Regions from separate parts of the Bacillus sp. JJ1533 genome, predicted to be linked through region 1. Evidence: predicted binding sites of a transcription regulator. Region 1 holds the regulator's gene; each other region holds the start of a gene.
What was found. Region 1 encodes Rex, which represses fermentation and respiration genes when NADH is low (regulators of the CRP and FNR family bind a similar motif). Its sites were predicted from a motif close to TTGTGAAATATTTCACAA; they were not measured.
Positions count from the first base shown of each region.

Region 2: V7138_RS24035 (DUF2249 domain-containing protein) is a predicted target of Rex. The motif match lies at 6,429-6,446, and genes of this name have one in related genera.
Region 3: V7138_RS01590 (cytochrome ubiquinol oxidase subunit I) is a predicted target of Rex. The motif match lies at 2,939-2,956, and genes of this name have one in related genera.

Region 1 is NZ_JBALOV010000030.1:42,176-50,270, reverse strand. Features, by position in the region: gene V7138_RS16065 (hypothetical protein) at 1-1,230, shown strand, start outside; gene V7138_RS16060 (ABC transporter ATP-binding protein) at 1,497-3,431, opposite strand; gene moaC (cyclic pyranopterin monophosphate synthase MoaC) at 3,566-4,057, shown strand; gene V7138_RS16050 (redox-sensing transcriptional repressor Rex) at 4,061-4,705, shown strand; gene V7138_RS16045 (twin-arginine translocase TatA/TatE family subunit) at 4,741-4,932, shown strand; gene tatC (twin-arginine translocase subunit TatC) at 4,949-5,701, shown strand; gene V7138_RS16035 (YdiK family protein) at 5,737-5,946, opposite strand; gene V7138_RS16030 (CPBP family intramembrane glutamic endopeptidase) at 5,950-6,687, opposite strand; gene groES (co-chaperone GroES) at 7,020-7,304, shown strand; gene groL (chaperonin GroEL) at 7,365-8,095, shown strand, end outside.
Region 2 is NZ_JBALOV010000055.1:9,174-17,268, forward strand. Features, by position in the region: gene V7138_RS23985 (YitT family protein) at 1-580, shown strand, start outside; gene V7138_RS23990 (BsuPI-related putative proteinase inhibitor) at 627-1,505, shown strand; gene V7138_RS23995 (DUF3813 domain-containing protein) at 1,559-1,756, opposite strand; gene V7138_RS24000 (competence protein) at 1,758-1,907, opposite strand; gene V7138_RS24005 (Cof-type HAD-IIB family hydrolase) at 2,170-2,985, opposite strand; gene yjfP (esterase) at 3,130-3,897, shown strand; gene V7138_RS24015 (metal-sulfur cluster assembly factor) at 3,947-4,255, opposite strand; gene V7138_RS24020 (metal-sulfur cluster assembly factor) at 4,339-4,641, opposite strand; gene V7138_RS24025 (hypothetical protein) at 4,656-5,897, opposite strand; gene V7138_RS24030 (DUF2249 domain-containing protein) at 5,912-6,118, opposite strand; gene V7138_RS24035 (DUF2249 domain-containing protein) at 6,115-6,366, opposite strand; gene V7138_RS24040 (Crp/Fnr family transcriptional regulator) at 6,492-7,181, opposite strand; gene V7138_RS24045 (hypothetical protein) at 7,339-7,476, opposite strand; gene V7138_RS24050 (DUF2249 domain-containing protein) at 7,677-7,907, shown strand.
Region 3 is NZ_JBALOV010000003.1:114,421-122,515, forward strand. Features, by position in the region: gene V7138_RS01580 (SDR family oxidoreductase) at 1-270, opposite strand, end outside; gene V7138_RS01585 (cytochrome d ubiquinol oxidase subunit II) at 501-1,535, opposite strand; gene V7138_RS01590 (cytochrome ubiquinol oxidase subunit I) at 1,548-2,909, opposite strand; gene V7138_RS01595 (ArgE/DapE family deacylase) at 3,410-4,558, shown strand; gene V7138_RS01600 (cysteine-rich CWC family protein) at 5,026-5,235, shown strand; gene V7138_RS01605 (hypothetical protein) at 6,013-6,489, opposite strand; gene V7138_RS01610 (ACT domain-containing protein) at 6,601-6,987, opposite strand; gene V7138_RS01615 (GNAT family N-acetyltransferase) at 7,011-7,628, opposite strand; gene V7138_RS01620 (HAD family hydrolase) at 7,697-8,095, opposite strand, start outside.

The DNA.
Region 1 (8,095 bases):
AGGAATATAAAAAATGAACAAGGAATGTCCCTAGTAGTTGTTTTATTAATACTCACTGTGATTTCCGTCTTAGGTTTGGCAGTAATGGGTGCTTCAATGAATAACATGAAGCAAATTAGTAAGACAGAATCGGACATAAAAACTACCGATATTGCGGAAATGGGAATAGTATATTATGAAACTCAATTAAAGTCTTTCTTAAATGAGCAATTATATAATCAAACAAAGCAAAAGGAAATCATTAATCGCTACTTTACGAATGCTGCAACAAAAGAGGTTCTAATTGAACAATTTAATAATGAGTTTCCTATTGAATTAAATAATTTATATAAAGCCGATCTTTCACTCTTTACACACTCCGGGGATGGATTTCTCCCAGAAAAGTCTGTGGATGAAAAGAGTTCATTTAAGATTAAAATTAAGCCAGACGGGATTATGCAAACGACTTGCTCACCTCAAACACCTGCCAATTCACAATGTTACAGGATTGCTTTTGAAAGTTATGGTTATTATGGGGACAATCTTGAAAAAATATTGACGGCAACATTTGATTTTTCCTATTTCATTAACATAAATAGTATCGAAATAACAAAAGGTGCTCCAACTCCTGTACCTATATATGAGGACATTATTAACTCTGTGCAAAATAAAGACCTGCGTCAATGTACAACAGATGACTTTAAAAAGAATAATACCAAGGTAGATTGTAGGTCTGATTTGGATCCGAGCGACATTCCAAGTACGAATGGAATCTCTAATTCCTCCATTGTTTTTAATAAAGGAGTCAACCTAGATCACTTGTCGCATGCAGTTTCAAATTCTAAGTTAATAATTTATAGTATCGATGAAAATAATCCTACAAGAATCGGAAAGTTTAATCCTAATGGGTTTATTCATTCTACTATTGTGATTATTGGGGATGCCAAATTGCATGATCAAATTATGAAACCATTGAACTCAAGTATTTATATTACGGGTAATGCTGATCTGACAGGTTTCTCATTGCAGAATGTTGATCCAAAAACTGACGTTAAAGTATGTGTAAAGGGAACAATTACGCCATCCTATATGAGAAATATAGAAAGAGTATATTCCTATGAGCACGATTCTACGAAATATAAGAATGAGTGTATGAGGAAATCAGAGTCAGTCGGAAATAATTTTTTGACGATAAAAGATGAAATAATAAGTCCAAGCATAGACGAAAACTCTCATGTCACGTATGAGTAGCAAAAGATAAAAAGTAGTTCATAAGTGCTATATTCTTGTTGATAAATAATCCACAGATTCACGGATTTTGTGGAAAACTAATAGAAAGTACTGAAATAACTAAACTGGGTTTGTGGACATTTTTGTGGATAACTATGTTGATGAATGTGGATAGTGTGGATAAAACGGTGCATAACTCGAAAAAATGTGGAAAATAGTACAAAAAATCCCCATCTGAAATGATATTTAGATGGGGATAACTTATTTCTGTGGATAGGTGAAAAGGTCTATCCACTTATTTCATGGAGGGATTCCCATTCCTCCATTAGTGCTTCAAGCTTAGCAGAAATTTTCTCATTTTCCTCATTAATTCGTTGAACTTCTTCATGGTTCTGGTAAACCTCTGGGTCACAAAGAAGCTGCTCATTTACTTCGTTTTTTTCCTCAAGGGAAGAGATTTCCCGTTCAATTTCTTCGATTCTTCGTTTTCGTTGGCGCTCTTGCTTCTTTAATTCCTTTTCTTGTTCATATGTTGTTTTCTCTTGGATGACTTCTTGTTTATCCACTTTTTTCTCCTGTGCTTCAAGTCTAGCCAATTCTTCCATTTCGAACTTTTTTTCAAGGTAGTAATCGTAATCACCAAGGTATTCTGTTAGTCCATCTGGGGATAACTCAAACACTTTTGTTGCGATACGGTTAATAAAGTACCGGTCATGGGATACGAAAAGGATAGTCCCAGGATAATCAATTAGTGCATTTTCGAGTACTTCCTTACTATCAAGGTCAAGGTGGTTCGTCGGCTCATCAAGAATGAGGAAGTTTGATTTTTCCATCATCAGCTTAGCAAGTGCAAGTCTCGCTTTTTCACCACCGCTTAAGGTTGAAACAGTTTTTAACACATCATCCCCTGAAAATAGGAAGTTCCCAAGAACCGTGCGGATTTCTTTTTCAGGTTTAAGCGGATATTCATCCCATAATTCATTTAGTACCCGTTTATTGGAGGTAAGGTCAGCCTGCTGTTGATCATAGTATCCAATCGTTACATGTGATCCGAAGCGAATCGTTCCCTCCACATGCTCAAGCTTATCAATAATTGCTTTCAATAAGGTTGATTTACCAATCCCATTTGGACCGACTAAGGCAATACTGTCTCCGCGGTAAATATTGAAATGAACATTTTTAATGATCGGTTTGGTTTTCTCATAGGAAACGGTAATGTCTTTTGCACTTAATACGTCATTTCCGCTTTGTCTTTCAATGTCAAAATGGAAAGAAGCTGATTTTTCATCACCTAATGGCCTGTCCATCAGCTCCATACGCTCAAGCTGTTTTCGTCTGCTTTGGGCGCGTTTCGTTGTTGAAGCTCTGACTAGGTTTTTAGCGATAAAGTCTTTTAATTTTTCAACTTCTTCCTGTTGTTTTTCGAATTTTTTAAGATCGAGCTCATAGTTTTCAGCCTTTATTTTTAAGTAGTTGCTGTAGTTTCCGACATATTTGGTGCTTGTATGTCTAGAAATCTCATAGACCTGGTTAACGACTTTGTCTAGGAAGTATCGGTCATGGGATACTATTAAGAGTGCCCCAGGATAGCCTTGGAGATATTGTTCAAGCCAGGTAAGCGTGCTAATATCGAGGTGGTTTGTCGGCTCGTCCAGAATCAATAAATCAGGCTTTGTTAGTAATAGTTTACAAAGGGCCAGACGTGTTTTTTGACCACCGCTTAAGCTGGATATTTTCGTTTCGTAGTCATCTTCTGTAAAATTAAAACCATGAAGTATAGAACGAATATCGGCTTCATATTGATATCCACCCTTTTCCTTAAAATCGACCTGGAGCTGGTCGTATTCTTCGAGCAGCTTTTGATAATCAACTGGATTTTCAAAAACGGATGGGTCTCCCATTTTTACTTCTAGGTTTCGCAGATCTTTTTCTAGTTTTTGTAAAGGTGCAAAGACGGTCAGCATTTCTTGCCAAATGGTAAGAGTTGATTCAAGTCCAGTATCCTGTGCGAGGTAATCGATGTTGACGCTTTTCGGCTTAATGATTTCACCGCCATCATGGGACATCTGGCCTGCAATGATTTTTAATAGAGTAGACTTTCCAGCACCGTTTCGACCAACAACTGCAATCCGGTCACGCGTTTGTACTTCTAATTTTATATTCGATAAAATAAGATCAGCAGCAAAATACTTTTTGAGCTGATTTACTTGTAGTAAAATCATATTATTTCACCTCTTGTTTCTATCAACAGTGTATCTTATATTATCTTAATAGAGCAACTGCAATGATAATGTTCACAGTAATTCCAAAGACAGATGTGGTAAAATAGTGTATAGTTTATGGGAGGGTTTTGAAAATGACATCATTTACCCATTTTAACGAGCAAGGCCGAGCAAGAATGGTCGACATAACGGAAAAGTCGGAAACCGTTCGGACAGCAATTGCAAAATCAAGTATAACTGTAAATAAATTGATTTATGAGCAAATCATAAATAATGAGGTTAGCAAGGGGGACGTTCTCGCGGTTTCTCAAGTTGCTGGTATTATGGCAGCTAAAAAAACATCAGAGATCATTCCGATGTGCCATCCTTTGGCATTGAAGGGCGTAGATATTCAGTTTAACTGGACGACCGAAGACGAGTATATTTTACATATTACCGTATCAGTTAAAACTAAAGGAAGTACTGGCGTTGAGATGGAAGCCCTTACGGCTGCTTCAGTTTGTGCGTTAACTGTTTATGATATGTGTAAAGCGGTTGATAAAGGAATGGTGATTGGACCAACCTATTTAGCCGAAAAAACAGGTGGAAAGAATGGAGATTTCAAAAGGCCAGTAGCGGGGGAATAAAACATGAATCTGGAACAATCAAAAATACCACAAGCAACTGCCAAAAGGCTGCCACTCTATTATCGGTTTTTGAAAAATTTGCACGCCTCAGGGAAGCAGAGGGTATCATCTGCAGAACTAAGTGATGCAGTCAAGGTTGATTCCGCCACGATTAGACGAGATTTTTCGTATTTTGGCGCATTGGGAAAAAAAGGGTATGGCTATAATGTCAATTACTTATTATCCTTTTTTAGTAAGACCCTTGATCAGGACGAATTAACGAAAGTTACCTTAATAGGTGTAGGTAATTTAGGTACCGCATTTTTGCACTATAATTTTTCGAAAAATAATAATACAAAAATTGAGCTTGCCTTTGATGTGGATTATAATAAGGTAGGTAGTAGTATTGGCGGAGTTACGGTGCATCATTTAGATGATCTTGAAAAAGTATTGCCTGATGAAGTCACGGTTGCAATATTAACTGTACCAGTCGGTGCTGCACAGCCGATTACTGACCGCCTTGTAAAAAAAGGAATCAAAGGGATTCTTAATTTCACACCAGCAAGAATCAATGTGCCTGACCATATACGAGTCCACCATATTGATCTAGCTGTTGAACTACAAGCACTTGTTTACTTTTTAAAGCATTATTCAAATGAAGAAGAATAAACATAGACTTTACAATTGTAGGGAGGTGACTCACAGTGGGAAATCTTGGCTTTGGCAGTATCCTATTGATCGTATTTGCAGCGTTACTTATCTTTGGACCAAAGAAGTTACCTCAATTAGGAAAAGCAGCGGGTAATACTTTGCGTGAATTCAAGAACGCAACAAAAGGTTTAGCAGATGATGACGATGATGATGTTAAGAAGAATGAAACTCATGATGTGAAGTAATGATAGGATGAGTCACATGAACGAAGAAAAAGAAATGTCCGTCTATGATCATATTGGTGAGCTGCGAAAACGACTGATTTATGTGGTCGTTTTCTTCTTCATTGTTGCTTTAGGAAGCTTTTTTCTTGCAGAGCATGTAATAGTTTATTTGCAAAACGCGGAAGAAGCTAAAGAGTTGACAATGAATGCTTTCCGGATAACAGATCCAATTAAAATTTATATGAATTTTGCATTTATTATTGCATTTGTTATCTCATCTCCTTTTTTACTGTTTCAGCTTTGGGCCTTCATTAGTCCAGGTTTGTATGAGAGGGAAAGAAAGGTAACATTGAGTTATATTCCAGTTTCGGTAATATTATTTTTACTAGGAATATCTTTCTCCTATTTTATTCTATTTCCATTTGTTGTTGACTTTATGACGCGGTTAGCAGGACGTCTTGAAATAAATCAGGTAATCGGGATTAATGAATATTTTCAATTCCTATTACAGCTAACCTTACCATTTGGTTTCCTGTTTCAGTTGCCTGTTGTTGTGATGTTCTTAACAAGGCTTGGAATCGTCACTCCAATGTTCTTAACGAAAATACGAAAGTATGCGTATTTTGTTCTTTTAGTAATTGGAGGGTTAATTACGCCTCCAGAGTTAATTTCTCATTTAATGGTCACCGTGCCGTTATTTGGATTGTATGAAATCAGTATTCTCGTATCAAGAAGTGCCTACAGAAAGGTGCTTAAGGCGGAAATGATGGCTGCTAATTCAATTGAATAAAGAAAAATGTATAAAAAAATAACCTCGTGAGGAGGTTATTTTTTTTCCTTTGTTACTTTCTTTATTTTGAAGTGAAGGGCAAACATTCGGATTGCCACACCAAAGTCGAATGTTGCGACCACGGCTAGAAGGATTGTGGAAAAGTTCCAGACGGTCTCCTTTGCACTATTAATCGCAATATAAGTAAATAAAATTCCCATTAATGCGTAAATGATGCCCATTGCAAAAGGTGAAGTTCTTCGCATAAATTAAAAGCCCCCAATAAATGTCTGTTGCAGCTGCTCAGCTTTCTTCATGATCCTTTCTATATCATCTGCAAAAATCGTCTGAACCACTACAACAAAAGTATTCATCGCCACATGTGCAAAAATCGGTACGATAATTCGTTTTGTTTGTACATAGAGAAATGCAAAGGTAAAGCCCATCGCGGTATAAATGAGAATATGAGTGAAATCCATATGAACAACTGCAAAAATTAACGAACTGATTAAGCCTGAGATGAAAAAATTAAATTTTTTATATAAAGATCCAAAGATAATTTGGCGGAAAATAATCTCTTCAAGAATTGGACCAATTACTGAAACAACGATGACAAGCAATGGTAACGATTTTACCAAGGCCATGATTTCTTGTGTGTTCTCAGAACCTGCCTCAATTCCAAAAAGATGAACTTCAATATTTGCCGCAACTATTTGGGCTGTCATCGCCATAAATATTCCTGCAATGGCCCATCCAATTGCCTCGCCTTTAGATGAACGGCGCAGGTTTTGATGTCTTTCCCTAATATCTTGTCTTAATAAATATAATACAATCGGAAGTGCAGCCACAAAACTAATAACAGTCCATAATGCAATAATTGTATTTGTAGCAGTCCCTGGATCAAGGTTTTTTCCAACACCTAAAGCCAATAGAATCGGGATCCCAAGTATTCCAGAGAACTGCATGACGATGTACGTTAAGATGACATACCAATAGCGTGCTTTCATGAAAATCTCCTTTTTATAGATGGATTAATTTATGATTGTCCACCTTTTGTATTGTAACATATATTCATACCTATCCATTAGTATAATGCAAATCCAAATTTTCATTGAAAGAAATTAAAATGTTGGTTTATTTTTCCTGCTAGTAACATAGGATAGTTAGGTGGACAAATTCTACCTGTAAAAAAGAATCATTTTTTTCCAAATTTCTATATCAAATTACTTGCAAAATAGTTTGAGATTATTTAATATAATAATTGTGTTAGCACTCATGACGACTGAGTGCTAATAAGAAAACGAAACTAATTATAAATTATTTGAGGAGGTCGTTTCACTTGTTAAAGCCATTAGGTGATCGCGTTGTTATTGAACTAGTTGAATCAGAGGAAAAAACTGCAAGCGGTATCGTATTACCAGATTCCGCAAAGGAAAAGCCTCAAGAAGGTAAAGTAGTTGCTGTAGGTACGGGTCGTGTACTAGACAGTGGTGAAAAAGTCGCTTTAGAGGTTGCGGTTGGTGATCGCATTATCTTCTCAAAATATGCTGGTACTGAAGTAAAATACGAAGGTACTGAATACTTAATTTTACGTGAAAGCGACATTTTAGCTGTTATCGGTTAATAGAAAACAGCATTTTATATCATATGAATACTTATTTTAATTTTTTGAGGAGGGCTTAGAATGGCAAAAGAAATTAAATTTAGTGAAGATGCTCGTCGCGCAATGCTTCGTGGTGTTGATGCATTAGCAAATGCTGTAAAAGTAACATTAGGACCAAAAGGACGTAACGTGGTTCTTGAGAAGAAATTTGGTTCACCACTTATTACAAATGACGGTGTAACGATTGCAAAAGAAATCGAATTAGAAGATGCATTTGAAAACATGGGCGCTAAGCTTGTTGCTGAAGTTGCTAGCAAAACTAATGATGTAGCTGGTGACGGTACTACTACTGCAACTGTTCTTGCTCAAGCAATGATTCGCGAAGGCTTAAAGAACGTTACAGCAGGTGCGAACCCAATGGTTGTTCGTAGAGGGATTGAAAAAGCGGTTGTAACAGCTGTTGAAGAATTAAAAGCTATTTCACAACCAATTGAAGGTAAAGATTCTATCGCACAAGTTGCTGCTATTTCTTCAGATGATAAAGAAGTAGGTCAATTGATCGCTGAAGCTATGGAGCGCGTTGGTAACGATGGTGTTATCACAATTGAAGAATCTAAAGGCTTCTCTACTGAACTAGAAGTAGTTGAAGGTATGCAATTTGACCGTGGATATGCTTCACCATACATGGTAACTGATTCTGACAAAATGGAAGCAGTTCTTGAAAATCCATATGTGTTAATTACTGATAAAAAGATTTCTAGCATTCAAGAAATCCTACCAGTATTAGAGCAAGTTGTTCAACAAGGCAAGCC
Region 2 (8,095 bases), on a different contig from region 1:
CGCTTTAACGTCCTTATTCTTAACGATAATACCACTCGAACGAATTTCCGACGATATTTTACTTAACGCTGTATTTGGTGCCGTCATCCAAGCGATTGGTATCGGCTTAACCTTGAAGTGGGGAGCTTCCACAGGTGGTCTTGATATCATAGCGCTTGTCTTATCGAGATCAAAAGATAAGCCGATTGGAACCTTTATTTTTACACTAAACGGGCTTATTATTTTAACGGCAGGTTTCTTATTTGGCTGGGAAAAAGCGTTGTATACACTCGTTGCCTTATATGTTTTGACAAGGGTAATTGATACAGTCCATACAAGTCATGTAAAGGTTACAGCGTTGATCGTGACGAAAAAAGCAGACGAATTGAAACAAGCCATCCACTCCAGGTTAGTAAGAGGAATAACGATGCTTCCTGCAAAAGGAGCATTTTCAAGCGAACCAAAAGATATGCTAATGATCGTTTTAACAAGATATGAATTATATGACTTAGAGCGGGTTATTAAGGAAGTTGATCCTCATGCCTTTACAAATATTGTTCAGACAGTTGGTGTTTATGGATTATTTCGCAAAGAACAGTAACTTTTTTAAAGGATCATTCGACAAATAAGATAAAGGGGTGACAAATATGAAAAAATGGCTTCTAGCAGCCTTAGTATTAATAATGAGTGTATTTATCATTTCAGGATGTGGTACAACAAAAACAGAAGAAGCTCTTCCAGTAAATTCAGGGGGCGGTGAAAAAGTAGAGACAGAAACACCACCAGAACAAGAGAGTGAAGAACCTGGAGGCGATAAGAACGTGATAGAAAAACTTCAAACAAACCTATCCATTAAAACGGGAGAAAATGAAGCAATCTTTACAATTTCATTAAAAAATACGAGCGACGATTCTGTAAAAGTAACGATTCCAGGTGGCCAAAAATATGAAATTGTTGTAACGGATTCAAAAGGAGAAGAAGTCTATCGCTATTCAATCGATAAGATGTTCATCCAATCGATTGAAGTCATGGAGTTAAAACCAGGTGAAGAGAAGGTATGGGAAGAACCATGGGATTATACATCAAATGATGGAGCAAGGCTTTCTCCTGGAGAATATAAGGCTAATATCTTTCTGACTGCCTCAGAGGTAAATGAACAAAAAATCGAAAACAATGCGCTGCAGGCACAAGAAACCTTCACAATTCCTGAAGAAGAGATGAATACAGCGTTTCGCAATGTTCAAGTACTTGGAGAAAATGGTGAATATACTGTTACTGGTGAGGTAAGAGTGTTTGAAGCAATATTCTTCTATGCCGTAGAGGATGGCCATGATTATGTGATTCCTGAAACTGTTCAAATGGCATCAGAAGGTGCACCAGCATGGGCACCATTTGAAATCAAAATTTCGATTTCAAAGGAGAAACTCCCTAAAAACGGAGCATTAATTCTTCACTTATACGAAAGAAGTGCAAAGGATGGTTCAATCACAAATCCATATCACGCAAAACTTCAACAGTTTCAATAAAGGGGAAGGGTCAGACGATATGTCTGACCCTCTTTTTTTTGAAATTAGCCGACTTAATGGAGTTCGTCTAATTCATTTTGTAATTCGCGGAGTTGTTCTTTTTCGGCTGTTGTAGAGTTAGCATAAGCAGAAGAAAGTGCATTTTTTGCAACCGAAATTGCATCCTGTAGGGATGTATCACTTTGACCCGTGCTTGCTAATTTCGCAACTTCCACAGTTTCACGAGCCTTTTGGAATAAAGGGTTTCCCATTTTATATTCCTCCAAGTGATGAATTTTCGACTTTTGCATTTTTCTTAGCTTCTGCTTCAGCTAGAGTTGAACGGTAAGGAAAGCGCTGAGCATGTTGTTGAACTGCATCTGCACCTTGATGAACAAATCGTTTTGATTTATTGCTACCCATCCGTAAATTCCCCCTTTAACAGCTTTAAAAGAAGCGCGCTTATAAAAGGCGCTAATCATATTGTTTGATGATGGGGAGTGGAATATAGAAGGTAATTATTTCTGTTTGTTTTAGATAGGGAACAATTATTTTCGGTTAGGGAACAAATAACCTAAGGTAGGGCACAAAAAAATTTAATGGGTCACAATTAATAAAAGGTAGGTCACTACTCCATTTAACCTCTACATAAAAAAAGAAACCGGATCATCCACCGGTTTCTAGCTTATTTTCTTAATTTGAGTACATCCTCTAAATAAAGAGCAATTCCGTCCTCTTCATTTGTCATGGTCACATGGTTTGCGATATTTTTTAACTCATCAATCCCATTTCCCATCGCAATTCCATGTCCAGCATATTCAATCATTTCTAAATCATTATCTTCATCACCAAAGGCAATAATACGATCTTTCGGGATTTGATAATAGTTGGCAACCTTTTGAATCCCAACCGCTTTATTTAAACCTGATTTAACGATTTCGATAACATGCCAAGGAGCAGCCCATTTTCGGTGATCGACTACTTCAGCATGCATTTCAGAAAGATACTTTCGGATAGGGTCCGCAATTTCTTCATCAGGATGTATTAACAATGAAGTTGGGTCATGCTTTAAGATTTTTCGTAAATCACCTGTTTCAATATTCGGCTTTCCCATACCAAAAATGTCTAACATCGTTTCATCGTGATAATGAAAATATACGTCATCAATCACTTCTGCTAAAATATTTTTTACGCGGAAATTATCTGCAACCTCAACTATCTCTTTTACTGTTTTTAATTCAAGTGTGTCATGATAGACACCCCAGTTTTTATCAAGAGGGTGATGAACAAAAGCTCCATTGAAATTAACTATTGGTGTTGTAAGTTCTAGTTCTTGATAGTACATGGAGCTGGAACGGTAAGGTCTTCCTGTCGCAATCATAACCATATGACCGTCCTGTTTTGCTTTTTGGATTGTCTCTTTTGTTCTTTTTGAGATAGTTTTATCATCTTTAAGTAACGTACCATCTAGGTCAAGTGCGATTAAATGTTGTTTTGTCATAACAATCTCCTCTGCTCTCTCTTTCTTCTACTTAAACAGATAATAAAAAAATCGTCAATTGAAAAGCCAATCTTTTTAGGTAAATTAAAATTAATGATACACTAGAGAATATCTTAAAGTTTTTTAGTAAAGGAGCACAAAAGAGTGGTTATTGTTGAAAAAATGAAAATTGCAGACATTCCGGTATTACATATTGTAAAAAAGCAATTAAAAGATGAAAAAGCTCCGTTAATCATGTTCATACATGGGTTTGGCAGTGCCAAAGAACATAATCTTCACTATGCCTATCTATATGCAGAGGAAGGATTTCGGGTGGTTTTACCTGAAGCAGATTACCATGGTGAAAGAGAAAAGGGTCTTGAAGAGCTTGAAATGAATTTTAAGTTCTGGGATATTGTCATCAATGAAATTAAAGAACTTCAATGGATGAAGGACGAAATAGTCGGAAAAGGCTTGGTTGATGAAACAAGGATTGGAGTAGCAGGAACCTCAATGGGAGGCATTGTGACACTTGGTGCATTGACCCAATATCCATGGATTAAGACGGCGGTAAGTCTCATGGGGAGTCCATATTACGAGGAGTTCTGCCGTGGACAAATTGAGGAATTAAAACGACATGACATTGAACTTCCTTTTTCAGACGCTGAGTTAGAAGAAAAATATGCAGAATTAAGAAATTATGATTTAAGCATACAACCAGAAAAATTAAACGGTAGACCATTGTTTTTCTGGCATGGTGAAAAAGACAAGATGGTACCATTCACATATACGTATGAATTTTATCAAGAAATTAAACCAATGTATAAAGGGAAACAGGAGAATCTATCCTTTATTGCCGATACACGTGCGGACCATAAAGTAACAAGAGAAGGGCTACTTGCATCAGTTGAATGGTTTAAAAAGCATCTATAAAAAAGAAAGAACGTGTTGAAGTTAATCGACACGTTCTTTCTTTTTCAATTTACCTGATCCCTAACGCAATTTTTGCGTAACGACTCATCATGTCTTTGTTCCAAGGTGGGTTCCACACGATGTTAACATCTACGTCCTTGACTTCAGGCAATTCAGTTAGAACGCGTTTTACATCCATAGCAATTGTTCCAGCAAGTGGACAACCCATTGATGTTAAAGTCATGGAAACTTGAGCCACACCTTCGTCATTCATATCTACATCATATACAAGTCCTAAGTTTACAATGTCAATCCCTAGCTCAGGGTCAACTACCTGTTCAAGTGCTCCCATAATATTTTCCTTTAAAGCTTCATCCATTTAATAACTCTCCTTTCGAGAAATAGCTTAATTTAAAGTATAACGAAACATCCTTAGAAAGTGAAATGCATTGCATCAATAAATCAATAGCCTCTTAATTGCTTCATTGCATTTTCTGACATGCGCTCAGGAGACCAGGCAGGATGCCAAACCATTAAAACTTCGACATCATTAACCTCTTCAAGATATGCAACAGCATGCTTAACACCGCTTGTAATACTATCATGAAGTGGACAGCCAGGTGTAGTTAAAGTCATTTCGATATACACATTATTATTTTCTTTAATATCAATTTCATATATAAGTCCTAAATCGACAACATTTATATTTAATTCAGGGTCGATCACTTGTTTTAATTGATCTAGAACTTTCTCTCTTAATTCCATTGCTTTTCTCTCCTCTACTTAAAAAGTACCCTCATAATGCTATATCCGAAAAACATGGTTGAAGCGACGACCAGGCTTTGGCCAATTGAAAAGATAAGCAATAGACCTGTCGCAATCGATAAAACGACGATAAGGCACCCTGCAACAAAGCCTGCAAAAATCGGAATTGCCATTTTTTCATCTATCATTTGTTTTAACGTAGGTACATCTCTTTTTCCGATAAGCTTACTGTATCTATGAGTCCACCAAAGAAAGGGAATAATTTTATATAAATAGCCGAGAATACTGCAAACAATCCACAAGAAAATATATAGAAAAATGAGGACGCCATAAATTTCGTAATACCCTGGAAGGAATGAAAGAATCATTCCGAAAAAGTGAACGGCTAAGCCAAAACAAATGGCAATTAATGAAAATATAAATGGTCTATCTGGCTTTTTCTTTAATCTCACCTTGATAATCGTAGAAATGTGATAGGAAAAAAGAGCGAAGCCTGCGAACAGAATGCTCATACCTACCTGTAATAAAAAGTTTTTATCGGTGATAAAGCTGCTAATTGTCACCAAAAGGCCAATCCCATACACAATATAGACCCATCTCGCAGGTTTCATAGAAAAGCCATGTGCTAATGAAAACATCGGAACCATTTTATAGGAAAAACCGAAAATCAGGAATGTAAACCATCCAGCAACACCAAGCAATATATGGCTTTTCAAAATAGCAAGGTGGTTTAAATTCGCGAACCCAGCTCCTAAATTTACGATTAGAAGAATTCCGAGGCTAATGGTGAGTAGTAAGCAAATAAGAGCACTACCGACTAATACAGTTAAAATATTCTTCTTTGCCTGTTTTTTCATCGTCATAAACATTTGTACAAGAAATAGCAAAATCCCAATAACAGCAAGTGAGCCTGTAAAGATAGACAAAGTAGGTGAGAAGGAAAGGGTGATTCCAAAACCACCAAAACCGATTGCTGTTACCCAAAACTGCACAAAACCAAATTTTTCACTCCAAATCGGAGTTAAAAAAGCTACTGGTACAAGCTGGTACATCGCTCCCATCGCAACCATCAAGGCCCATCCTAGTATTAGCAAATGGGCAGATGAAAGAAGGGGAAAGGTTCGGAAGTTCCCATCTATGACAACATGTCCATTAAATAACAGGATTACCTGTGATGCGACTAAGGCAATAACACTAAAGATAATAAAGGAGAGTGGCAGCCTAATATCTGTTTCATTTGATAATTGAGGCATCATTAGCAACCAGCTCCTTATTTCGTAATTTCAATTTGGAAGCCGCCATCAGGATGTGGTTCAGTTATATGTTTATAGCCTAGCTCATCCAGTTGTTCATACAAAAACATAGGGCGCCGATCATTGATTATAGTTAACGTATCGCCTTTATTTAGTTTCTCGAGTGCTTTTAAGGTCCTCATCATTGGGGTGGGTGGCTCAAGACCTCGATTATCTAATTTCATTTAGTGGTCACTCCTTTAGTAAAAGTGACCCTCCAATGTTTTTTATCAATTTGCTCTGCTTCATTTGAGAAACCCTTTGCTTTTAATATTGGAAATAAAGGAGTCGGTTTGAAGGGCGCGTGTAAAATGAAGATATCGCCATCCTTTAAAGGTTTAACGGCCTCCATAATTTTTTGAAAAGGCTCGATTTTATTTTTAAGGTCTTCTCTAACATCTACTTCCACAATGTTTGAATCCAATTGATTCATTTTTTGATTACCCCCTTATAGTACGTTTATAAATTAATGATAATCATTTTCAATGAGAAACGATGTGACTTGAATCACAAGTATTAAAATAATTTCGTTAATGAATAGAGCGCTACTTCAAGGGACTAGAAAATCTCATCATGAAGCTTCATATGATCTAATAGGTAATACCCATCAGGAGTCATGTCTACAATATGCTTCTTTTTTAATACTGAAATCGTGCGACTTACGGATTCACGTGTGGTACCAATCATGTTTGCAAGCTCGCGATTGGTGAATTGAGTAGTCAGCTTAAAACGATCGCCAATCTTTTCGCCATTGCTTCTACATAAACGAAGTAAAAGCATAATGATTTGTTCTTGTGTATTTAAAAGGATTTGTTCTTCCAGCCGCTTTTGGAGGTCCATAATTTTTTCGCCCAAAACTTTGAAAATTTTGATGCAAAGCTCTGGATTCTTTATTAAGATCTCTTCAAATCGATCAATCGGAGTATAAATAATATTCGAATCCTCAATTACTTCGGCATGTGCAGGATATCCGCCTTTCCTAAAAAATCCGGCATGAGGGAACATTTCCCCAGCTTCAAGCACGGACACAATCTGTTCCTTACCATGCATATCTGATTTGTAAATTTTCACCTTCCCAGATTGAATGAAAAAAACTCGATCAAGTGGATCGTCTTGCATAAAGATAAACATTTTTTGTTTATATAATCGAGACTGTGAAATTTCAACAATGGGATCTAGTTCTTCCGGAGTTAATTCCCGAAACAAGGGTACTCCTTTCAATTGATCACGAATGGATGGTATCCCCATCTTTCTCACTCCTTAATTAAATTACAATACCTAAGGCATCTGTATCTTAAGTGTAGCAATCCTCTTTTTTAAAACTGTGATTTACATCATAGGTAATGGGAAACTGTATCAATGTTCAAAAAATCTACATAAAAAAAACTAGGAGAAATTCTCCTAGCTAGTCAACTTGCTTTTCGTCCGCACAATCAAAGCAAAGTATTCCTTTTTTATCTTCAAAGACGACACCATTTATAAACCCATCCAGACAATATATTTCCTTCCCACATTCCTTACATGTACCAACCATTTCTTTCATCTTTTCACCCCGTATATTCTTTCGACTCCACAATCATGAGGCAGGACAAGATGCGTACGTGGTCTTTTAATATTAATCCCATTATCTCATATTTCTCTAGACATATGATAAAAAACATATGTACATAGTGATAAGTTTCACTACATAGACAGTTAATACTCGATAAAATGGAGCCATAAAACAAAAGGAGGAATGTTAAGATGGTATTTGCAGCGAAAGTAAATGCACCAGATTATGCACCGAAGGATAAGCACCCAACTATTTTTAGAACATTTGATAGTCTACAGCCAGGTGAAATCATGGAGCTCACAAATGACCATGATCCACGACCACTCCAATATCAATTCATGATGGAACGCGGTGAGGAATTCACTTGGGAATACCTCGAACAAGGCCCGGATGTTTGGCGAGTAGCAATCGGAAAAAAATAAATTAGCGGATAGCAGTAAAGGTGTAGGTAAAGTCAAAATAAGGGCTTTGCCTACACCTTTTCATTTGGTATTTTTATTGCAAATGATGACACAGTAAATTAAGAGTTCAAGAAATGATAGATGATAGTCGCAAATGCTCTAAACGGTATATCGGGAATCGAGAGCCGAAAACCGATATCCTGCAAAAG
Region 3 (8,095 bases), on a different contig from region 1:
CCCGAGCGGCCCTCGTTCATTAATGGCAGCATTTGCAACAAATACGTCAAAATCATACTTCTCAATCTGTTCCAGATCCGAAGGGTTCGTAATATCAACTTTAATCACTTCTATATCCACTTCCAGGTCATTGGCTTCCCACAGAAGGTCTGTTTTTTGAGAAGTCAGCTCTGTTGCAGCAATCACACGATGACCTTTTTTGGCAAGACCGATTGCAGCACCTCTGCCAAGCCCGGTGCCTGCACCAGTAATGAAAATTGTTTTGCCCATGTTAAATTCCTCCATTTGAAATAGCATGCCACTTTAATTATTCCCAATAGCAGTAAGGGCATCCCGCATTAAACATTTGCAACTTTACCGATTCTTTTAGGAACAATGACGTTTTCGACTGCCTTGTTAGTGGGAACAACAAAAAAGCAGCAGAAGGAGCCCTATTATCTTTAACGCACCCATTAGCCGATAATATCGACATCAAAATTGCTAAATATAAGATATACTAGTTACTGCTTTTGTCGTAAATATCGTTTATCATTCATAAATAAACTCCAAAAGTAAATAAATCCAGGAAAAAGGATTGCGAACCCTATGATATAGGTAATAAATACAGCTCTAAATGAATTTGGGTCTGTAAAAGCCGAATGAATTGTTACATTAGGATAGATGATATAAGGCAAATGTGCTTTACCATATACATAACTTGCAATTAGGTATTGAACCGTCACTGCAATAACAGCGAGCCTTGGCATCCCCTTGACTCCTTTCTGAAAAGGAGATTGGGCATATAATCCAATCCCTATAATTAAAAAGAAGCCAACAGAAATAAGTAAAAGTGGTAAGTCTTCCAACATTCTATTGTATAACCACTCAGCATCATTTGGTAATGTAAGCATAATGAGAAAGGCCATTAGTAAGGAAATAGGTCCTAATATTTTCCCATCACGAAGATATACTTGATATGCCTTCATTTCATTAGATGCTTTCGAGTAATCCGCTAACAATAAGGATGAAAGAAAAAGAGTACTGCTAATGCCAAAACCAATAAATGCATATACATTTGAGCTGGTAAAGAGCCTATAAAAATTTAAATTCGCAGTACCATTCCCGTAATCAACAAATTCCCCATGCGTTATTGGCAATACACTAATTAAAAGTCCAGGAATTAGTATCCCTGCAATACCTGATATGTAAGTCAATGGGTTTTTAAATTCGATTGCGATATTTGAAAATACTAAAAATGCGCTTCGCAATGCAAGTAAAAGCAGGATTATACTTCCCGGAATAATCAGTATCGTGCCTAGAGTATAGGCTGCATTTGGGAAAAGACTATAGATAGCGACAACTAATGCAACAATAAATGTATTTGTCACTTCCCAAGTGGGTGATAAATATCGATTGGCAATGTCAGTTGCTTTCGTTTTTTCTCGATTAATGTAAACCATTGACCAAAAGCCAGCTCCGAAATCCATGGTGGCCATGACAGCATAAATAAAGACAAACCCCCATAACACAGTAATCGCAATAAGAGCATCAGGCATCTGCATTTCCTCCTATGAATTTGAACTAAACAAAGGGACCGTTTTCTTTTCTGCACGCTCGATATCGTCCATTTCTGTGTTTTTTCTAAAGAAGTACAACAATACAAATACAACAGAAATCGCCAAAATTATGTATACAGAAATAAACAATATGAATAATGTACTTAAGTTCGTCGCAGTTGTTGCTGACTCGGCTGTTGATAAGATTCTGTATATCACCCATGGTTGGCGGCCCGTACAAGCAAAAATCCATCCAAATTCAATCGCAAGCACGGCCAATGGGCCTGTAGTAACTAGCGTCCAAAGCATGATTTTTGGGTAATGCTTCTTTTTTAATAGTTTTCTCCAGGCAAACATGAGAATAGGGATAAGGATAAGTAATGAACCAATTCCAACCATAGCATTAAAAAGAGTATGTATAAATAATGGTGGCCAAAGCTCCTCTGGAAAATCATTCAAACCAACAACCACCGTATTAAAGCTGTTTCCAGCAAGAAAGCTTAGCGCCCAAGGAATTTCAATGCCCCATTTTACTTCCTGCGTTTCTCTATCAGTAAAGCCACCGATGGCAAGTGGAGCATGTGATTGTGTTTCAAATAATCCCTCTGCAGCAGCTAGCTTTTCTGGTTGGTATTCATGTAAATATTGAGCAGCTGAATGTCCATTTATGGCTGTTAAGAAAGCAAAAATACCACCTACTATTAAACCCAGCATAAGTGCCTTTTGATGAAACAAGTAAACTCTTGATCCAGATTCATGTTTCATCATTTTAAAAGCAGCCACAGAACAGACAACAAAAGCTCCCACAACGTAGGCAGACAACGCAACATGCCCAGCTGTTACAAAGAAGCTTGGGTTAAAAAAGGCAGCCCAAGGATTAATGTCAAGAAATTCCCCATTTTCATATCGAAATCCCGCAGGAGTACCCTGAAAGGCGTGGACATTTGTAATCAATACGGCTGAAGCTAATGCACCGATAGCAACTAGAATTAAGCTCACAATTCTCAGCCAAGGAGCAATTCTTTCTGCTGCATATACATAGATAGACATAAAAAGGGCCTCTATAAAAAAGGCATATATTTCAATTTGAAAAGGGAGCGGCATGACCCGACCGATTACTTCCATAAAACCAGGCCAAAGCAACGATAATTGGGTTCCAGCTATTGTACCCGTCGGTATCCCAACTCCAAGTAAAACGGCAAATGCCTTTGTCCAACGTTTTGCCATGACAACATAATCTTGATCTTTCGTTTTTTGGTAAAGCAGCTCAACAATCAAAATCATAAATGGCAACCCTACTCCTATAGTTGCAAATATAATATGAAATGCCATTGTCGTACCAAATAAAGAACGGGCTACTAATAAATCGTCCATAATCATTCGTCCTCTCGGATTCATTTTTCTTGATAAATGATTCCCAATTCCTCCAATAATATGTAATCGGGCCCAAAAGACGATTATACTTGAAACTATACTATCTACTTCATTGTTGAACTGACCTGCACCGTTAGTTTAAAAACTTCAACAAAAAAGTGCATTAATCCTTATTGGATCAACGCACCCTTTAGTGAAAGAAGACCCTACCTTGTTAAATAAAGATTTCAAAAAAGTGGTTAATCCTTGTTAATACCTCCTTCACTAAACTGAGTGAGATAATTTTTAAAATGATCTATTATGTGAAATTGATTTGAATGATAGGAGTAGAAATCATTCAGCAACTATTAGAGGAAAGGCCACACCACGAGTTCTTCAAGGTATAAAGGAGTATAGTAGTTCCAAAGAATCCTTAAGTGGCTAACTTATTAATGGACTTTTGGGTAAAATACAATTGTATTCTGATTGAAGTAGACAGATAAAATGTTGGAGGGATTAGTTTGAAACATTTTACAGAAGAAGAAAAGATAAAGATATTATCCGACATTATAGCGATTAAATCTATTAATGAAAACGAAATCGAAGTGGCAAATTACTTGAAAGATTTATTTGCTGAATACGGAATTGAATCTAAAATTGTTCCAGTTACAGACACTCGTGTTAACTTAGTGGCTGAAATTGGAAGCGGGAGTCCAGTCATTGGTGTTTCTGGTCATATGGATGTCGTTTCTCCTGGTGATGAAAGCGAGTGGACTTCAGATCCGTTTACATTGATAGAAAGAGACGGAAAATTATATGGACGTGGAACAAATGACATGAAAGCAGGTTTAGTAAACCTTGCTTTAGTGATGATTGAACTCAAAGAAAATAATGAACTAAAAAATGGTACTGTCCGTTTTATGGCAACGACTGGTGAAGAAGTCGGTGGCGCAGGCTCTAAAAAATTATACGAAGAAGGCTATATGGATGATGTAGAATATCTATGGGTAGCTGAACCTTCTCATGATACGATAATTTACTCACACAAAGGATCACTTAACCTGCGTGTAACGTCTATTGGTGAAGCAGCACACAGTTCTATGCCTGACCAAGGGTATAACGCGATTAATCCATTAATGGAATATCTATTAGAAGTAGACGAAAAATTGAATAGCGATGATCGCAAAAATGAAGTACTAGATAAATTAGTTATGAGTACAACTATTTTTAATGCAGGGAACCAAGTAAACTCGGTTCCAGAAAAAGCAGTAGCTGAAATAAACGTGCGTACAATTCCTGAATTTGATAACAATGGAGTGATTGACTTATTCAACACAACAGCTAACAAATACAATAAAAAAGGCTCCAATATTGCTGTTGAAGTGACAATGTCATTACCAAGTGTTTTCACTTCAGGACGCTCTGAAATGATTGATCTTGCTAAGGAACTCGGTAAAAAACATTTAGGTCTAGAAATTTCTGTTAAAGGTTCGCCAGGAGTGACGGATGCATCAAACTTATTACGAGGTAAAGATGAAAACTTCCCATTCATGATGTTTGGTCCTGGCGAAACAAAAATGGCACACAAAACTGATGAATATGTCTACAAAGATTACTACTTTGCATTCTTCGATATCTATAAAGAGTTAGTTTTAGGATTATCAAAATAAAATGAGATTTTTTAAACAATTAAGAGATGACTACCATTTTTGGTGGTCATCTCTTTTTGCTTTGTTTTTTTATTTAGCACTCAAGATGATCATAAACCTTAGCAATAGATGAAATGCCTAAAGAAATCGGTACCTATTGATAGTTCAAGCATTTCTGTCCAATCTTTATTTTCTATTTGGAAAGAAAGCGACTCTCCTCGTAAAGAATAGAAATGAAATTATTTCTTCTTTTTTATTTTCCCTTCAGCTTTACTTTTGTTTTCAGTTATAAACTACACCCAATTATGAACTATGTGCTTTATTATTAATTAGTTTGCTTGTAACAATAGAAACTATAAATACTGTTAAGCCTATTAGGATGGCTCTTAATATGCTATGCTACAAATATATCGTTATTAGCACATATTATCGAAGTAGAAAGAGTATATAAAAAACTATTATTATGTAACAATTGGAGGGGAAGTTCATTGGCAAATAAATATTGCCCTTTATGTGGGGAAGTTAATGGATGTATGTCTAGTGCTGGAGAACACGGCAATTGTTGGTGTGATATGGAGGAATTCCCTAAAGAAATCTTTGAATTAGTACCGGATGAAAGTATAAGAATAGATTGCATATGTAAAAAATGTTTAATTAAATTTCAGGAAGAACAAAAAATTAAGGGAATTATACGATGAAATTAGAATGCTAAAAAACCACGATTTTTTTATGTAAATCGTGGTTTTTATTTGCATTTTTTTAAATATTTTTATTGCCTTTTGTCCCCCAAAAGAGAACCCGTTATCTTTTTGACGACCTTTTTTTACTAACACACTCCGTCACTTTAAGTGTAATTTTTCACAACCCTTTTATTTCTTAGAACTAAATCTATTTCCTAATATATCCAATTCCCCGCTATCATTCATTGGGGGTTCATCATCGTTCTCTTCTAATTTTCAACCCATAAGTCCAGTAATCAATTCGAATATGAGCGAGCCTTGCCAAGTAATCGAAATATTCTCCAAAAAGGTATCAAGTGTCTCAATTAACGCAAAAGTGAGACCCGTATTTAAATAATTGAAAACCATCCCTTACTTGATTGAATAATACCGACAGATTTTAAAGCCTTTGGTATTACATTTATAATGCTTTACTGCTCTTGAAGTAAAACACCCCTTATTTTTATTAACTACGATAACACATCTTACAAAGTTTCACTTCTTATTTAACAATCCTGCTTCGTTAGTACAACAAAAAAAAGCTGCACTCGTGACAGCTCTGATCTTAACTCTTGCACCCTTTGCTTCAATAATTTAATAACCTACTCCAAAACCAGGGTCTGAAATTATAAAGGCAATATACAATAAAGTAAGTGTGATTATAGTTAGTAACAAAAGTTTAAATTTCTCCAAATTATATCCCCTCTCCCGACTATTTTTCAAAAGGTTGTTCTTCAACTATCCTGCACCGTTTGTTTAATAATGACTTCGAAAAAAGGTGCCTAAATTCCTCTTGGAGCAAAGCCACCCATTAAATTTAAAATTTTCCTTATAGTTTTGAGCCTTAAATTTTAAAATTAATGCTACTAAAATAGAGATTATAATTACTGAAACCATCGATATTAAACTGACAACAAATAAATCATCACTGTACTCATTGAACTTCATACCTAGAGATAAAGGCATTCCATCTTCGTTTCCTGTTGGAAGGAAATACATAAAATGGTCAGCCATTAAATCAATTGAGCCAAAAGTTAGGCATAAGACAAATCCTAAAATGGCTGAACGACCTAAAATATCGCTAAACCTATTCTGATGTTTGTTCAATACTATAGAAACAACTGATAATGAAGCTACTATAATAATTAACTCTTTCCAATCTACATAAAGTGATTTTGTTACAAAAAGTAATAACACAGTTATTGCAAAAATCAAACCTATTATTTTTTTCACTGATATTCCCCCGTTTAATTGAAACAATGCCTGCTTCGTTTCTTCGGAATTCAACAAAAAAGGTGGATAATCCTTCTTTGATTAATTCACCCGTTAGTGCAATAAATTTTTTTACATTTCACTAAAAGTGTGACCTTCATTCTCTAATATAACTCTTGCTTTTTCAATTGAATGGCTTTTAATAAGCAAGTAATCTGTATTAAAAGTTGAAATAGCAAAGATACTGATTTTATTTTCAGCTAATGGATTCGCTAATGAAGATAATATTCCAGTTAGGCTAAAGTCTAAAACACCCTCTACTTTTATACACTTCCAATCATTTTCAATATCCTTAAATGCTTCATTCATCGGTAAACATTCGGAAGGACATACAATGGATAATTCCTCATCAGTTCGGGTAATAGAAAATGTATCAGAGTTTAAGGCCCACAATGGTATTGTTTCAGTTGGAGAAAATTTCACAACAGAAAAACTTGAATCTAAAATTTTTAATTTCATATTTTCAGAACTCCTTTTAGATTTTATTTTATTTTACTGATATACTTCAAAGACAAAAAGTTATTTACTCCAATTTTCTTGGCTATCTTTTTCGGCATAGGCTTTCTTCTGTATTCTTCAAAACCCATTTTCTCATATAATCGCATTGCCGGAGTATTAGTATCTGCAACCTCTTCAATGACGTAATCTTGGAACTGCGTATTTTCAATAATATGTTGGATAATTTGTGACGCTACACCCTGCCCCCGGAACTTTGGGGATGTTCCAACAAACTCAATTGAACCGGTGTTGAGAGGGAAATTTTCATGAGGAGCTTCAAATTCTTTCTTTAAAAAGATGCCTGCCATGCTTCCCTTGATGAAGCCTAGGTGCTTTCTTAATTCTTTTTTATTTAATTTTACCGATCTCTTCCCATCAGTACATGCTGCAACTCCAGCAATTTCCCCATCCGCTATAGCTACATAAAATTGATCTAAAATAAACATATGAGCAAAAGCCTTAGCAATAATATGTTTATCTTTAGAAAAAAAGACAAGCCATTGTGTGAAGCCTTCAGCAAAAATTTCAGACATCTGTTTTCTTACATCTAAGTCAGTTTTATTTGCTTTGACTATTGTAAACTTAAGATCCTCTGAATGCATATATGATTCTCCCCCGTTATAATGAATGAATATATTTTCAGAACATCATATTGAACGAACCCTTGGGTTTAACTAGACTCAGCATTTTGTTGGCTTAATTTTTCTATGAGTAAAGGTAATTCCGACAAATCATCAACTATGGAATCCGCTTCAGCATTGTCCCATTGATAATCTCGTTTCCAAATTCCTTTCATTCCTACATTTTGTGCAGCTTTTACATCATTTACAGGATGGTCTCCCATAAAAATACTTTCATAAGGTAAAATCTTAAGTTTCTCTAATGCTCTATTAAATATTTGAGGGTCTGGCTTTTTAATTCCTTCCCATTCAGATACTAAAATCGCATCAAAATATTTATCTATACCCAAAGCCTTAATATTATCCATCTGAAACTGGCCATATCCGTTTGTAATCATTCCTAAAACAAGATGGTTCCTTTTCAATTCTTCCAACATTCCAATAAGATT